DNA from 3 places in the Streptomyces sp. NPDC003011 genome. Region 3 is predicted to be linked to each of the others. Evidence: predicted binding sites of a transcription regulator. Region 3 holds the regulator's gene; each other region holds the start of a gene.
What was found. Region 3 encodes HrcA, which represses chaperone genes, less so after heat shock. Its sites were predicted from a motif close to TTNGCACTCNGNNNNNCNGAGTGCNAA; they were not measured.

Region 1 (5,605 bases), on a different contig from region 3:
GGCGCGGGAGTGGGCACTGGCGTACGCGGCGGAGCGCGGAGCCCGGTGAGCCCTCACCGGACCGCCGTCCTCGACGGTTCCACCGATGGTGGAGGGCTTGTGCGGGGAGCGGACGGGCGCGGTCCCGGTCATTAACCTTGCGCCATGACAACGGCTCTCATCACGGGATCGACCGCGGGCATCGGTGCCGCGTTCGCACGGCGGCTGGCGGCGGACGGGCACAACCTCGTCCTGGTCGCCCGCGACACCAAGCGGCTGCGGGACCAGGCGACCGAACTGCACGACCGGCACGGCATCGAGGCGGAGGTGCTCACCGCCGACCTGGCGACGGACGACGGCATCGAGGCGGTGGCCGCCCGGCTCGGCGACCGCAGGAACCCCGTCGACCTGCTGATCAACAACGCGGGCTTCGGCAACAAGGGCCGCTATCTCGACGTCCCCATGGCCGACGAGCTGACCATGCTCAAGGTGCACTGCGAGGCGGTGCTGCGGCTGACGTCGGCGGCGGCCGGGGCGATGCGGGAGCGGGGGCGCGGCGGTGTCGTCAACGTCGCCTCGGTGGCCGCCTTCCTGCCGCGCGGGACGTACGGGGCGTCGAAGGCCTGGGTCGTGCAGTTCACGCAGGGCGCGGCGAAGGACCTGGCGGGCAGTGGTGTGCGGCTGATGGCGCTGTGCCCCGGGTTCGTGCGCACCGAGTTCCACCAGCGGGCCGGGATGGGCACGGACAACATCCCGGACTGGATGTGGCTGGACGCGGACAAGCTGGTGGCGGCGGCGCTGGCGGATCTGGCGCGCGGGAAGCCGGTGTCCATTCCGGATCCGCGGTACAAGGTGCTGATGGGGCTGGCGAAGGTCGCGCCGCGGTCGCTGCTCGGCGGGATCTCCTCGAAGACGGGCCGCAAGTACGGGCCCCGGTAGCGGGCGGGTGACGGCGCGTCTCCGGTGGGAGAATGGGTGGGACACGGACCGTGCCCAGGGGGGCCGGAGGCGGCGTCATGACGTTCGTACAGCTCATCGACTGCAGGACCAGCCGGTTCGACGAGATGAACCGGCTGATGGACACATGGGTCGAACAGACCAGAGGGAAACGGACCGCGACGCACGCGGTGGTCGGCAAGGACCGCTCGGACGCGTCGCACTTCGTCGAGATCGTGGAGTTCCCGTCGTACGAGGAGGCGATGCGGAACTCCGGGCTGCCGGAGACCGACCGGATCTTCCGGGACATGGTCGCCCTGTGCGACGCCGAGCCGACGTTCACCGACCTGGACGTGGTGCGGGACGAGCAGCTCGCCCCGGGCCTCGCGCGGGAGTTCTTCGAGCAGGCCGGGCGGGGTGCGCCGGGGCGGCTGTTCGAGCGGTTCTCCGACGACTACGTGGACCACGATCCCGCGCATCCCGCGGATCTGGGACTGCGCGGGGCGCAGGAGGAGTACGCGGGGTGGCGGCGGGCCTTCGACTTCGCCTTCCGCGTCGACGACCAGGTCGCCCAGGACGACCGGGTGTGCACCCGCTGGACCTGGACCGGCCGGCACCAGGGCGATTTCGTGGGGATCCCGGCCACCGGCCAGGAGGTCACCATGACCGGCACGACCTGGCACCGGTTCCGGGACGGGCTGATCTGCGAGGGCTGGTGGCAGTACGACCGGGCCGGGCTGATGGAACAGCTGGGGGTACTCGGGGAATGACCCGCGAAGGGGAAGGGCCCCGGTCCGGCACTCGTGTGCGGAACGGGGCCCTTTGTACGAGCGGGTCGCTCGGTGGGAGGTCGCTCAGTGGGAGTGGCCGTGGCTGTGGCCGCCGGCGGCCGGCTCCTCCTCTTCCTTCTTCTCGACGACCAGGGTCTCGGTCGTCAGGAGGAGGGAGGCGATGGAGGCGGCGTTCTCCAGGGCGGAGCGGGTGACCTTGACCGGGTCGATGACGCCGGCCTTGACCAGGTCGCCGTACTCGCCGGTGGCGGCGTTGAAGCCCTGGCCCTTGTCGAGCTCGGCGACCTTGGCGGTGATGACGTAACCCTCCAGGCCGGCGTTCTCGGCGATCCAGCGCAGCGGCTCGACGACCGCGCGGCGGACGACGGCGACACCGGTGGCCTCGTCGCCGGTCTTGTCGAGGTTGCCCTCCAGGACCTTGGCGGCGTGGACGAGCGCGGAGCCGCCACCGGAGACGATGCCCTCCTCGACCGCGGCGCGGGTCGCGGAGATGGCGTCCTCCAGACGGTGCTTCTTCTCCTTCAGCTCCACCTCGGTGGCGGCGCCGACCTTGATCACGCACACGCCGCCGGCCAGCTTCGCGAGGCGCTCCTGGAGCTTCTCGCGGTCCCAGTCGGAGTCCGTGCTCTCGATCTCGGCCTTGATCTGGGCGACGCGGCCCGTGACGTCCGCCGAGTCGCCGGCGCCGTCGACGACGGTGGTGTCGTCCTTGGTGACCGTGACGCGGCGGGCGGAGCCCAGCACGTCCAGGCCGACCTGGTCGAGCTTGAGGCCGACCTCCTCGGAGACGACCGTGGCGCCGGTGAGGACCGCCAGGTCCTGCAGCATCGCCTTGCGGCGGTCGCCGAAGCCGGGGGCCTTGACCGCGACCGCGTTGAAGGTGCCGCGGATCTTGTTCACGACCAGGGTCGACAGGGCCTCGCCCTCGACGTCCTCGGCGATGATCAGCAGCGGCTTGGAGGAGTTGGTCTGGATGACCTTCTCCAGCAGCGGCAGCAGGTCGCCGATCGAGGAGATCTTGCCCTGGTTGATCAGGATGTACGGCTCGTCGAGGACGGCCTCCATGCGCTCCTGGTCCGTCACGAAGTACGGCGACAGGTAGCCCTTGTCGAAGGCCATGCCCTCGGTGAAGTCCAGCTCCAGACCGAAGGTGTTGGACTCCTCGACGGTGATGACACCGTCCTTGCCGACCTTGTCCATCGCCTCGGCGATGAGCTCGCCGACCTGGCTGTCCTGGGCGGACAGACCGGCGACGGCGGCGATGTCGGACTTCTCGTCGATCGGCCGGGCGGTCGCGAGGAGTTCCTCGGACACGGCCCTGACCGCGGCGTCGATGCCCTTCTTCAGGGCGGCCGGGGAGGCACCCGCGGCGACGTTGCGCAGGCCCTCGCGCACCAGCGCCTGGGCGAGCACGGTGGCGGTGGTGGTGCCGTCACCCGCGATGTCGTTGGTCTTGGTCGCCACCTCCTTCACCAGCTGGGCGCCGAGGTTCTCGTACGGGTCGTCGAGCTCGACCTCGCGGGCGATGGTGACGCCGTCGTTGGTGATGGTGGGGGCGCCGAACTTCTTGTCGATGACGACGTTGCGGCCCTTGGGGCCGATCGTCACCTTGACCGTGTCGGCGAGCTTGTTGACGCCGCGCTCGAGGGCGCGACGGGCGTCCTCGTCGAACTTCAGGATCTTCGCCATGGGAGCGTGAGCCCTCTCGGAAATCTAGGTGAAATTGACCGCGCCCCCGGCGCCCGGCTCAGTAGTGATCGCGGGGGGCCAGGGGCGCAGCTCAAAGCAAGATGCTTCGCGAGGAAGCGGGTGAACTACTTCTCGATGATCGCGAGCACGTCGCGAGCCGAGAGGACGAGGTACTCCTCGCCGTTGTACTTCACCTCGGTGCCGCCGTACTTGCTGTACAGCACGATGTCGCCGGTCTTGACGTCGAGCGGAAGACGCTCGCCGTTCTCGAAACGGCCCGGGCCTACGGCCAGGACGACGCCCTCCTGGGGCTTCTCCTTCGCCGTGTCCGGGATGACCAGGCCAGAGGCGGTGGTCTGCTCGGCGTCGAGCGGCTGGACCACAATGCGGTCCTCGAGCGGCTTGATGGCAACCTTGGAGCTGGTGGTCGTCACGATCCGACCTCCCCCTTCGGAGATCACGGGGTTGACTGTCTGAGGTGGCGACCAGGTCGATCCGTCGTCGCGGGTGCCGGACCTGCCCGTCGCGTAGTTGGCACTCTCCCGGGGGGAGTGCCAGACCTGAGACTATGACCGCGGTTAGCACTCGGTCAAGCGGAGTGCCAATCACCCGCGGCGCGTCGGCGGGTTTTCCGGCCGGCGGCGTGAGTGCACAGGTGCCAGGCGTGCGGGTGGCCGTCGTACCGGGGACCGCCGCCCCGGGCCTCCGCTCCGGCCTGAACGGCCCTGTCCTCGGCGCCGGACGGGCCGGGATGGCCGCGGCCCGGCCGCGGCACACCCCTACAGGTAGTCCTCCAGCCGCCCCACCGTCAGCCCCCGCGCCTGGATCTCCCGCAGCAGTCCCCTCGTCCGGTCTCTCAGGGACGGGCCCGTCGGCTCCCTGGACGCCAGCGACACGATGTCGCCCGCGCGCAGCCGGTTCTCCCCCTCGGTGAAGGTCGGCTCGTCGCCCTCCATGGACGCCCGCCACAGGACGACCGCCGAGACACCGCAGTCGGCGGCGGCGCGCAGGGTCGTCGTGTCGTACGTGCCGTAGGGAGGGCGGAAGAGGCGGGGGCGGATGCCGAAACGGGACCTGAGTTTGTCCTGCTGGCCGCAGATCTCGGCGCGCTGGCCGGCGTAGGGCAGGCCGCGCAGGGCGGAGTGGTCGAGGGTGTGGTTCTGGATGCTCGCGCCGACCGCCTGGAGACGCGCGAAGTGCCCGTACCCCGGCCCGACGACACTGTCCGTGAGGAACATGCTGACCGGGAGCCGCAGTTCGCGGACCATCTCGACGAACCGCGGGTCCCGTTCGGCACCGTCGTCGTAGGTCAGGAAGACGACCGGGTCGGTGGTGGGCACCCGGTGCACCACGGGCGGCAGGCCCGGGCCCGCCGCCCGCGCGGCCGGGGACCGGGCGGGCGGCTTCGGGGCGGACGGCAGGGGGGCCGTCAGGCCCCAGCGGCGGTACGCGGGCTTCCCCGCCCCGTCCGGCGCGTGCGAGCCCGCCCGCTGGGCCGCCTTCCCGCCGAGCCGTTCGACGGGGCCGGCGGGATCGGCGGACCGGGCGCAGCCGGTCAGCAGGGCGGCGGCCACCAGCGTTCCCGCCAGCGGCCCCCGCAGCCGCCTCACAGGTAGTCCTCCAGGCGGGCCACGGCGTACCCCTCGGCCGTGATCTTGTTCAGGAAACGGCGGACCATGTCCGGCATCGTGCCGTTCCAGTCCTCGCGGCCCCGGAAGTGGCTGAGCACGATGTCGCCGGGGCGGATCTCCCGGTCCCACTCCCGGTACTCCCAGCGGTCGACGAAGACCTCCTCGTTCCACAGGGGGGCGTACCTGATGCCGCAGGCCTTCGCCGCGCGCAGCGTGTCCCGGTTGTAGTTGCCGAAGGGCGGGCGGAAGAGCGTGGGCCGCTTGCCGTAGCGCCTCTCGATCACGTTCTGCATGCCGCAGATCTCGCGCTTCTGGCGGGCGTAGGACAACCCCGGCAGGTAGGGGTGGCGGAGGGTGTGGTTGTTGAGCCCGACTCCCGCGTCCCGCATCTTCTCGAAGTAGCCGTAGTCCTCCTTGACCAGGTAGTCGCTGAGGAAGGCGGTGTACGGGATCTTGAGCTGGCTCATCATCCGCAGGAACGCCGGGTCCTTCTCGGCGCCGTCGTCGATGGTGAGGAAGACGACCTTGTGCCGGGTGGGGACCGTGGTGAAGACAGGCGGGAGGTTCGACTCCCGGTGG
Region 2 (5,605 bases), on a different contig from region 3:
AGCAGCGCTGGCTGCCGGAGCTGTGGAACGGCCAGGCGTGGCAGCTGTGCGGCACCCCGCGCAGGGACCGGCACGAGGCCGAGCTGTACCTCGCCGCCGCGCGCCGAGGTCCCCGCGCGGCCATGGCGTACCGCCTGGTCCACGAGTTCACCGACTACGAGGTGCTCCGCGTCTGGGGCACCCCCGTGCACGTCGACATCGAGCCGCTCGGGAACCTCTAGCGCGTCCGGGGCCCGGCGTGGGCCTCAGCTGAGCGTGCGCAGCGCCGCCGCGTCGTACGGCTTCAGCTCGTCGAACCGGCCCGCCAGGACCTTCGCCGCCCACTCGGGGTCCTGGAGCAGCGCGCGGCCCACCGCGATCAGGTCGACCTCCTCGGCCTCCAGGCGGTCGAGGAGGTCGTCGATGCCGCGGACCGGGGCACCCTCGCCCTGGAACCCCTTGAGGAAGTCGCCGTCCAGGCCGACCGAGCCGACGGTGATGACCGGCTTGCCGGTGAGCTTCTTGGTCCAGCCGGCCAGGTTGAGGTCCGAGCCGTCGAACTCCGGGAGCCAGTAGCGGCGGGTGGAGGCGTGGAAGGCGTCGACTCCGGCGGCGGCGAGCGGGGCGAGGATCGCCTCCAGCTCCTCGGGGGTCTCGGCCAGGCGGGCCCGGTACACGTCCTGCTTCCACTGCGAGAAGCGGAAGATGACCGGGAAGCCGGGCGAGACGCGCTCGCGGACCGCGGCCACGATCTCCTGCGCGAACCGCGCGCGGGCCACCGGGTCGCCGCCGTAGGCGTCCGTGCGGCGGTTGGTGCCCGCCCACAGGAACTGGTCGATGAGGTAGCCGTGGGCGCCGTGCAGCTCCACGCCGTCGAAGCCGATCCGCTCGGCGTCGGCCGCCGCCTGGGCGAACGCGCCGATGACGTCGTCCAGGTCCCGCTGCGTCATCGCCTTGCCGGTCGGCTCGTCCGCGCCGATGCGCAGACCGGAGGGGCCGACGGCGGGGGCGTCCGGGAAGGGCGGCTGGCCCTGCTCGCGCACCATGCCGATGTGCCACAGCTGCGGCACGATCGTGCCGCCCGCCGCGTGCACCTCCTCGGCGACCTTCGCCCAGCCCGCGAGCTGCTCCTCGCCGTGGAAGCGCGGGACGTCGTCGCTCTGCCCGGCCGACGCGTGGCCGACGTAGGTGCCCTCGGTGACGATCAGCCCGACGCCCGCGGCGGCCCGGCGGGAGTAGTACGACGCCACGTCCGCGCCCGGGATGCCGCCCGGGGAGAACTGGCGGGTCATCGGCGCCATGACGATGCGGTTCGGGAGGGTCAGGCCGTTGAGGGAGACGGGCCGGGCCAGGACGTCGGCCGCGCGGGAGGCGGAGGCGGCGGGAGTGGCGGTCACGTGGGGCTCCTCGGAGGGTCAGGTCGGTTCGGGGATCCGGCAGCCGGACATTCCTGACGGTATGTGCATACGCATCGACTGCCTCCCCTGGTCAACCGGCCCCACCCGGCCCGGCATTCCACCGCGCCCCGCCGACCGCTGTGATCCCGGACACGCCCGAGGGCGGCACCCCCTGCTTCAGGGGTGCCGCCCTCGGTACCGCAGGACGGTCGATCAACCGGAACCGGTCGATCAGAAGTCCATGTCACCGCCCGGCATGCCGCCGCCGGCCGGGGCAGCGCCCGCCTTCTCCGGCTTGTCGGCGATGACGGCCTCGGTGGTGAGGAACAGCGCGGCGATGGAGGCCGCGTTCTGCAGCGCGGAGCGCGTCACCTTCGCCGGGTCGATGATGCCCTCGGCGATCATGTCGACGTACTCGCCGGTCGCGGCGTTCAGACCCCAGCCCACGGTCAGGTTGCGGACCTTCTCCACGACGACGCCGCCCTCGAGACCACCGTTGACGGCGATCTGCTTGAGCGGGGCCTCCAGGGCGAGCTTCACGGCGTTGGCGCCGGTCGCCTCGTCACCCGTCAGCTCCAGCTTCTCGAACACCGCGGAGGCCTGGAGCAGGGCCACGCCACCACCGGCGACGATGCCCTCCTCGACGGCCGCCTTCGCGTTGCGAACGGCGTCCTCGATGCGGTGCTTGCGCTCCTTGAGCTCGACCTCGGTGGCGGCACCGGCCTTGATGACGGCCACGCCGCCCGCGAGCTTCGCCAGGCGCTCCTGGAGCTTCTCGCGGTCGTAGTCGGAGTCGCTGTTCTCGATCTCGGCGCGGATCTGGTTGACCCGGCCCTGGACCTGCTCGGAGGAGCCGGCACCGTCGACGATGGTGGTCTCGTCCTTGGTGATGACGACCTTGCGGGCCTTGCCCAGGAGGTCGATGGAGGTGTTCTCCAGCTTGAGGCCGACCTCCTCGGAGATGACCTCGCCGCCGGTGAGGATGGCGATGTCGTTCAGCATCGCCTTGCGGCGGTCACCGAAGCCCGGGGCCTTGACGGCGACGGACTTGAAGGTGCCGCGGATCTTGTTGACGACCAGGGTCGACAGGGCCTCGCCCTCGACGTCCTCGGCGATGATCAGCAGCGGCTTGCCCGACTGCATGACCTTCTCCAGCAGCGGGAGCAGGTCCTTGACCGAGGAGATCTTGGAGTTGGCGATCAGGATGTACGGGTCGTCGAGGACGGCCTCCATACGCTCCATGTCGGTGGCGAAGTACGCCGAGATGTAGCCCTTGTCGAAGCGCATACCCTCGGTGAGCTCCAGCTCCAGACCGAAGGTCTGGGACTCCTCGACGGTGATGACGCCTTCCTTGCCGACCTTGTCCATCGCCTCGGCGATGAGCTCGCCGATCTGGGTGTCGGCGGCGGAGATGGAGGCCGTGGAGGCGATCTGCTCCTTGGTCTCGACATCCTTGGCCTGGTCGAGCAGGGCGGCGGAGACGGCCTCGACGGCCTTCTCGATACCGCGCTTGAGGGCCATCGGGTTGGCGCCGGCGGCTACGTTGCGCAGGCCCTCCTTGACCAGGGCCTGGGCGAGAACGGTCGCCGTGGTCGTACCGTCGCCGGCGACGTCGTCCGTCTTCTTGGCGACTTCCTTGACCAGCTCGGCGCCGATCTTCTCGTACGGGTCCTCGAGTTCGATCTCCTTGGCGATGGAGACACCATCGTTGGTGATCGTGGGGGCGCCCCACTTCTTCTCGAGGACGACGTTGCGGCCCTTGGGGCCGAGCGTCACCTTGACGGCGTCCGCGAGCTGGTTCATGCCGCGCTCGAGGCCGCGCCGCGCCTCCTCGTCGAACGCGATGATCTTGGCCATGTGAAGTGGTCCCTCCAGGACTGGGGGTGATTCCTTCGGACCGCGCCCGCGCCCGCGACGGACGGCTCGCCGGCCCCGTGGTTCCTTGCCCCACCTGGCCTGCGGGCCTCACCGACCCGGTCCTTCGTTGTCACTCTCACTGTCAGAGTGCTAACGCCAATGATTAGCACTCGCCCCCTGCGAGTGCAAGCTCCTCTCGGGGATCGGGCACCCGCATCAGCCGCCCGCAGGCACTCCGCCGACGCCTCCAGGACAGGCCGAAGGGCCCGTACCCTCCCGGGTACGGGCCCTCCTGGTGAAGACCGGATTGCGGTTGGTCGCGCGTTCAGGCAGAGACGCGAACCATGTCGGCCTGCGGGCCCTTCTGGCCCTGCGAGATCTCGAACTCGACCCGCTGGCCCTCTTCAAGGGTGCGGTACCCGTCCATCTGGATGGCGCTGTAGTGGACGAAAACATCCGCACCACCGTCGACCGCGATGAAGCCGTACCCCTTCTCCGCGTTGAACCACTTGACGGTGCCCTGAGCCATGCCTAACTCCCCTATTACTGGCCCTTGCACAGATCCACACTTCGTGGATCCGGGTCAGACCTCACCCCCCACACGATTGGGGGCGTGCGCCGGAACGCGTCGACCGCGGCCGAATGTATCTGCCCAACTGCCGTCTGCAACAGGTCAATCGGACGAGAATTCCGGACGCACACGATCCGGAATGTGGCGAGAATTCGCCTGAATTCAGGGCAAGTCGGGCCCCACAAAGAGCACAAAAGCCACGAAAGAGGCACACACTTTGGCTACATCTTGTCGGGCGTAAGGCGGTGATCAAAGGCCGCCGACAGGGGGTCCGGCACCGCGTTCCCCAACTGTACCGCGCTCAACCACATTGAATTGCCCCCTCCGCTTCTCTTACGGAGGGGGCAATTCGTTGAACGCTCGGTAACTGACATTACCGAAGGTAATGATCAGCCGCCGGCGACGGCCGGAATGATGGAGACACCGGCGCCGTCCGGGGTCGCCGTCTCCAGGCCCTGCTCGAAGCGGACGTCGTCGTCGTTCACGTACACGTTGACGAACCGCCGCAGCTTGCCCTGGTCGTCCAGGACACGGGCGGCGATGCCCGTGTGGTTCTTCTCCAGGTCGGCGATGACCTCGCCGAGGGTGGCTCCGTCGGCGGCGACCTCGGCCTTGCCGCCGGTGTAGGTGCGCAGGATGGTGGGGATGCGGACGGTGACGCTCATGGATTCGACCTCCGGTCAGGGGGATCGCCCTCAGGGGCGCGGGGCTTCGCCCTCAGGGGCGCGGGGCTGTGTTGATGTGCGGCTACCGCCGCGCGGGCGCGACCAGCCCCCACCGGCCCGCGGACGAACAGCAACCTTCTTACGCGAGTCCGGCGTCCCGGAACGACTCCAGGCTGGGACGGATCGTCGCCGTCAGCCCCGTCCCCGCCACCGCGTCCAGCGTCTTGAGCCCGTCACCGGTGTTGAGCACGACCGTCGTCAGCGTCGGATCCAGCAGCCCGTTCTCGATCAGCTTCCGGGTCACACCCACCGTCACCCCGCCGGCGGTCTCCGCGAAGATGCCCTCGGTCCGCGCCAGCAGCTTGATCGCGTCGACGATCTGCTCGTCGTTCACGTCCTCCACCGCGCCACCGGTCCGGCGCGCGATGTCCAGCACGTACGGGCCGTCCGCCGGGTTGCCGATGGCGAGCGACTTGGCGATGGTGTCCGGCTTCTGCGGCCGGACGACGTCGTGCCCGGCCTTGTAGGCGACGGACACCGGCGAGCAGCCCTCGGCCTGCGCACCGAAGATCTTGTACGGCTTGTCCTCGACCAGCCCGAGCGTGATCAGCTCCTGGAGCCCCTTGTCGATCTTCGTGAGCTGGGAGCCGGAGGCGATGGGGACGACGAGCTGGTCCGGCAGCCGCCAGCCGAGCTGCTCACAGATCTCGTACGCCAGCGTCTTGGAGCCCTCGGCGTAGTACGGCCGCAGGTTGACGTTGACGAAGCCCCAGCCCTCGCCGGCCGGGTCGCCGATCAGCTCGGAGCAGAAGCGGTTCACGTCGTCGTAGTTGCCCTCGATGCCGACGAGCTCGCCGCCGTAGACGGCGGCCATGACGACCTTGCCCTGCTCCAGGTCGTGCGGGATGAACACGCACGAGCGGAAGCCGGCCCGGGCGGCGGCGGCGCCGACGGCACCGGCCAGGTTGCCCGTGGAGGAGCAGGAGAGAGTGGTGAAGCCGAAGGCGCGGGCGGCCTCGATGGCCTGGGCGACGACCCGGTCCTTGAAGGAGTGCGTCGGGTTACCGGAGTCGTCCTTCACATACAGTCCGCCGGTGACGCCGAGTTCGCGCGCGAGGTTGTCGGCCTTGACGAGC
Region 3 (5,605 bases):
CTCCCCGACGGTGAGCCCGTACCCGACGACGGCGCCCTGCCCGCGTCCGCGCTCGCCGGGGCGGCCGACCGTCCCCTCGGGTTCTACCTGCACGTCCCGTACTGCGCGACCCGCTGCGGCTACTGCGACTTCAACACGTACACGGCGACCGAGCTGCGCGGCACCGGCGGTGTCCTCGCCTCCCGCGACAACTACGCGGACACCCTGATCGACGAGATCCGCCTCGCCCGCAAGGTCCTCGGCGACGACCCCCGCGAGGTCCGCACGGTCTTCGTCGGCGGCGGCACGCCCACGCTGCTGGGCGCGGCGGACCTGGTACGGATGCTGGGCGCGATCCGTGACGAGTTCGGCCTCGCGGCCGGCGCGGAGGTCACCACGGAGGCGAACCCGGAGTCGGTGGATCCGGCGTATCTGGCCGTGCTGCGGCAGGGCGGCTTCAACCGGGTCTCCTTCGGCATGCAGAGCGCGAAACAGCATGTGCTGAAGGTCCTGGACCGCACGCACACCCCCGGGCGCCCGGAGGCGTGCGTCGCGGAGGCCCGCGCGGCCGGCTTCGCGCACGTGAACCTGGACCTGATCTACGGCACGCCCGGAGAGTCCGACGACGACTGGCGGGCCTCGCTGGAGGCGGCCCTCGGCGCCGGTCCCGACCACGTCTCGGCGTACGCGCTGATCGTCGAGGAGGGCACGGGGCTCGCGCGGCGGATCCGCCGGGGCGAGGTGCCGATGACCGACGACGACGTGCACGCGGACCGGTATCTGATCGCCGAGGAGATGCTGTCGGGGGCCGGCTACGACTGGTACGAGGTGTCCAACTGGGCCACGTCCGCGTCCGGCCGCTGCCTGCACAACGAGCTGTACTGGCGGGGTGCCGACTGGTGGGGCGCGGGACCGGGCGCCCACAGTCACGTCGGGGGCGTGCGCTGGTGGAACGTGAAGCATCCGGGGGCGTACGCCGGGGCGCTGGCGGCGGGGCGGTCGCCGGGGGCCGGGCGGGAAGTGCTGTCGGCGGAGGACCGGCGGGTGGAGCGGATCCTGCTGGAGCTGCGGTTGCGGGAGGGGGTGCCGCTCGGGCTGCTGCGGGAGGCCGGCCTGAAGGCGTCCGAGCGGGCGCTCTCCGACGGACTGCTCCAGGAGGGGCCCTACGCGCAGGGGCGCGCGGTGCTCACGCTGCGGGGGCGGCTGCTCGCGGACGCGGTGGTACGGGATCTGGTGGACTGAGGGGTTCCCCGCCCCCGGCCGCCCCTTCCCGTTACCGGCCTTCCGGGGGCTCCGCCCCGGACCCCGCTCCTCAAGCGCCGGAGGGCTGATTTCAGCCTGTCCGGGCCGGTGGGGCGAAAACCGCTCCGGCCCTCACTCCGGTGCCGTCACGAAGTCGATCAGTTCCTCGACCCTGCCGAGCAGCTCCGGCTCCAGGTCCCGGTACGAGCCGACCCGCTTCAGGATCGCCTGCCACACCGCCCCGGTGTTCTCCGGCCAGCCCAGCGCGCGGCACACGCCCTTCTTCCAGTCCTGGCCGCGCGGGACCCGCGGCCACGCCTCGATACCGAGGGCCGACGGCTTCACCGCCTCCCAGATGTCGATGTACGGGTGGCCGACGACCAGCGCGTGCTCGCTGGTCACCGACGCGGCGATGCGGGACTCCTTGCTGCCGGGCACCAGGTGGTCCACCAGGACGCCGAGGCGGGCGTCCGGGCCGGGGCCGAAGTCGGCGACGACGGACGGGAGGTCGTCGACGCCCTCCAGGTACTCCACGACGACGCCCTCGACGCGCAGGTCGTCCCCCCACACCTTCTCGACCAGTTCGGCGTCGTGCCGCCCCTCCACGTAGATCCGCCCGGCGCGGGCCACGCGCGCGCGTGCGCCGGGGACGGCCACCGAACCGGAGGCCGTACGGGAGGGGCGTACCGCGGCCGTCGACGGCGGGCGGACCAGCGTCACCGCGCGGCCCTCCAGGAGGAAGCCGCGCGGCTCCATCGGGAACACCCGGTGCTTGCCGAAGCGGTCCTCCAGGGTGACCGTGCCCGCCTCGCAGCGGATCACCGCACCGCAGAAACCCGATCCCGCCTCCTCGACCACCAGGCCGGGCTCCGCCGGAACCTCCGGTACGGGCTGGGGCTTCTTCCACGGCGGGTTCAGGTCCGGAGAATACTGGCGCATTCGCACGACGATAGGAGAAGCCGTCGGCGAGTCCTCACGACACGCCGAAGCGCTCCGCCAGCGCGTCCCGCTGCGCCCGCACGAACCGCGCGTCCACCACCGCTCCGTGACCGGGCACGTACAGCGCGTCCTCGCCGCCCAGGTCCAGCAGCCGGTCGAGGGCGGCGGGCCAGTGCGACGGCACGGCGTCCGGGCCCGCCTGGGGCTCGCCGGACTCCTCGACCAGGTCGCCGCAGAAGACGACCTCGGGAGACCCGGGGACGAGGACCGCGAGGTCGTGGGCCGTGTGACCGGGGCCCACATTCGCCAGCAGGACCTGCCGGCCCTCGCCCAGGTCGAGGGTCCACTCGCCGGAGACCCGGTGCGGGGGCACCACCAGGGCGTCGACCGCCTCGTCGGCCAGGGCGGCGTCCAGGCCGTTGCGTACGGCGTCCGCGCGCAGCTCCTCGCGGGCGTGCCGCCCCTCGAACACCGTGTCGATGCCCACCGCGCCGAACACCTCCGCCCCCGCGCAGGCCGCGGCGCCGAAGACGTGGTCGAAATGGGGGTGGGTGAGCGCGAGATGGGTCACACGGTGACCGGCGAGCCGCTCCGCCCGCGTCCGCAGCCGCGCGCCCTCCCCGAGGCTCGACCCGGCGTCGATCAGCAGGGCCGTGCCCGCGCCGACCACCAGCCCCGCCGTGCAGTCCCAGCCCGGCAGCCGGCACCGCCCGACCCCGGCCGCCACCCGCTCCCATCCCAGCTCTTCCCAAGTCACCCTCATACCGCGACGCTAGCGGTGACCGGCCGCCCGGGCACGGCGCCCGAGGACCGGCCTTGCCCCGTGCGTACCTCACGGCCGTACACTGGGCCGGGGAACGCTGGCACTCGAATGTGACGAGTGCCAGGCAAGGCGCCAAGGGGACGACCACTGGAGGTGTGCGCGATGCTGAGTGAACGCAGACTTCAGGTACTGCGCGCCATCGTCCAGGACTACGTCGGCACCGAGGAGCCCGTCGGGTCCAAGGCGCTCACCGAGCGGCACAGCCTCGGCGTCTCCCCGGCGACGGTCCGCAACGACATGGCGGCCCTGGAGGACGAGGGGTACATCGCCCAGCCGCACACCAGCGCGGGGCGGATCCCCACGGACAAGGGGTACCGGCTGTTCGTCGACAAGCTGGCCGGCGTCAAGCCGATGACCGCGCCCGAGCGGCGCGCCATCCAGAACTTCCTCGACGGCGCCGTCGACCTGGACGACGTCGTGGCCCGGACCGTGCGGCTGCTCGCGCAGCTCACCCGGCAGGTCGCCGTCGTGCAGTACCCCTCGCTGACCCGTTCGACCGTGCGCCATGTCGAGCTGCTGTCGCTCGCCCCCGCGCGCGTGATGCTTGTCCTGATCACGGACACCGGCCGGGTCGAGCAGCGGATGGTCGACTGCCCGGCGCCGTTCGGCGAGCCCTCGCTCGCGGATCTGCGGGCGCGGCTCAACAGCCGGGTCGCGGGCCGTCGCTTCACCGACGTGCCGCGTCTGGTGGAAGACCTGCCGGAAGCCTTCGACCTGGAGGACCGCGGTACGGTCACGACAGTGCTCTCCACCCTTCTGGAGACGCTCGTCGAGGAGAACGAGGAGCGGCTGATGATCGGCGGGACCGCCAATCTCACCCGCTTCGGACATGACTTTCCCCTCACCATCCGGCCCGTCTTGGAGGCCCTGGAGGAGCAGGTCGTGCTCCTCAAGCTCCTTGGCGAGGCGGGGGATTCGGGCATGACCGTGCGTATCGGGCACGAGAACGCCTACGAGGGGCTCAACTCCACCTCCGTGGTGTCGGTCGGCTACGGTTCGGGCAACGAGGCAGTCGCCAAGCTCGGCGTGGTCGGACCGACCCGCATGGATTACCCGGGAACGATGGGAGCGGTACGCGCAGTGGCACGGTACGTCGGACAGATCCTGGCGGAGTCGTAAGTGGCCACGGACTATTACGCCGTTCTCGGCGTGCGCCGCGACGCGTCGCAGGATGAGATCAAGAAGGCCTTCCGGCGGCTCGCACGCGAGCTGCATCCGGACGTCAACCCCGATCCGAAGACCCAGGAGCGGTTCAAGGAGATCAACGCCGCCTACGAGGTGCTGTCGGACCCGCAGAAGAAGCAGGTCTACGACCTCGGCGGCGACCCGCTCTCGCAGGCCGGCGGCGCCGGTGGCGCGGGCGGCTTCGGAGCGGGCGGCTTCGGCAACTTCTCCGACATCATGGACGCGTTCTTCGGCACGGCGTCCCAGCGGGGCCCGCGTTCGCGCACCCGGCGCGGCCAGGACGCGATGATCCGGCTGGAGATCGACCTGGAGGAGGCGGCCTTCGGCACGACCAAGGACATCCAGGTCGACACGGCCGTCGTCTGCACCACGTGCAGCGGCGAGGGCGCGGCGCCGGGCACCTCGGCGCAGACGTGTGACATGTGCCGCGGCCGCGGTGAGGTCTCCCAGGTCACCCGGTCCTTCCTCGGCCAGGTCATGACCTCGCGGCCGTGCCCGCAGTGCCAGGGCTTCGGGACCGTCGTCCCGACCCCGTGCCCGGAGTGCGCGGGGGACGGCCGGATCCGCTCCCGTCGCACCCTGACCGTGAAGATCCCCGCCGGTGTCGACAACGGCACCCGGATCCAGCTCGCGGGCGAGGGCGAGGTCGGCCCCGGCGGCGGTCCCGCCGGTGACCTGTACGTCGAGATCCACGAGCTGCCGCACTCCCAGTTCCAGCGCCGGGGCGACGACCTGCACTGCACGGTCACCCTCCCGATGACCGCCGCGTCCCTGGGCACCAAGGTCCCGCTGGAGACGCTGGACGGCCTGGAGGAGGTCGACATCCGGCCCGGCACCCAGTCCGGCCAGTCGATCCCGCTGCACGCCCGGGGTGTCACGCACCTGCGCGGCGGCGGACGCGGTGACCTGATCGTGCACGTCGAGGTGCAGACCCCGACCAAGCTCGACGTGGAGCAGGAGCGCCTGCTGCGCGAACTGGCCAAGCTGCGCGGCGAGGAGCGTCCGACGGGGCAGTTCCAGCCGGGCCAGCAAGGGCTGTTCTCCCGGCTGAAGGACGCGTTCAACGGGCGTACGTGACAGCGGGCCGCCGCCCCGGGTGTGACCGTCGGCGGCGGCCCCTGGTCCTCGCTCAGGCCTGAACGGCCCGGTCCGCAGGCGTCGGACGAGCTGTTCCGCCGGGGCGTATGCCAGGGGGAAGGCCGGATTCGGACTTGTTCGGAGGACGTGACAACATGCCGTCATGTCCTCCGCACTGACCGATCTCTTCCCCTATCCGATCGTGCAGGCCCCCATGGCGGGCGGCGTCTCCGTACCGACGCTCGCCGCCGCCGTGTGCGAGGCCGGCGGGCTGGGGTTCCTCGCTGCCGGGTACAAGACGGCCGACGGCCTGTACCAGGAGATCAAGCAGCTGCGGAGCCTGACGACCCGCCCCTTCGG

Region 1: a site for HrcA is predicted at 3,974-4,000, ahead of groES (co-chaperone GroES). Genes of this name have one in related genera too.
Region 2: a site for HrcA is predicted at 3,361-3,387, ahead of groL (chaperonin GroEL). Genes of this name have one in related genera too.

Annotation. Positions count from the first base shown of each region.
Region 1 is NZ_JBSFTY010000068.1:347-5,951, reverse strand. Features, by position in the region: partial or broken gene ACWD0J_RS29725 (MOSC domain-containing protein) at 1-49, shown strand, start outside; gene ACWD0J_RS29720 (SDR family NAD(P)-dependent oxidoreductase) at 145-918, shown strand; gene ACWD0J_RS29715 (ester cyclase) at 996-1,685, shown strand; gene groL (chaperonin GroEL) at 1,770-3,395, opposite strand; gene groES (co-chaperone GroES) at 3,521-3,829, opposite strand; gene ACWD0J_RS29700 (polysaccharide deacetylase family protein) at 4,175-5,005, opposite strand; partial or broken gene ACWD0J_RS29695 (polysaccharide deacetylase family protein) at 5,002-5,605, opposite strand, start outside.
Region 2 is NZ_JBSFTY010000001.1:224,507-230,111, forward strand. Features, by position in the region: gene ACWD0J_RS01015 (hypothetical protein) at 1-221, shown strand, start outside; gene ACWD0J_RS01020 (NADH:flavin oxidoreductase) at 246-1,376, opposite strand; gene groL (chaperonin GroEL) at 1,608-3,233, opposite strand; gene ACWD0J_RS01030 (cold-shock protein) at 3,559-3,762, opposite strand; gene ACWD0J_RS01035 (ubiquitin-like small modifier protein 1) at 4,194-4,469, opposite strand; gene thrC (threonine synthase) at 4,609-5,605, opposite strand, start outside.
Region 3 is NZ_JBSFTY010000036.1:62,324-67,928, forward strand. Features, by position in the region: gene hemW (radical SAM family heme chaperone HemW) at 1-1,221, shown strand, start outside; gene ACWD0J_RS19830 (DUF3097 domain-containing protein) at 1,354-2,160, opposite strand; gene ACWD0J_RS19835 (MBL fold metallo-hydrolase) at 2,195-2,923, opposite strand; gene hrcA (heat-inducible transcriptional repressor HrcA) at 3,086-4,102, shown strand; gene dnaJ (molecular chaperone DnaJ) at 4,103-5,245, shown strand; gene ACWD0J_RS19850 (nitronate monooxygenase) at 5,409-5,605, shown strand, end outside.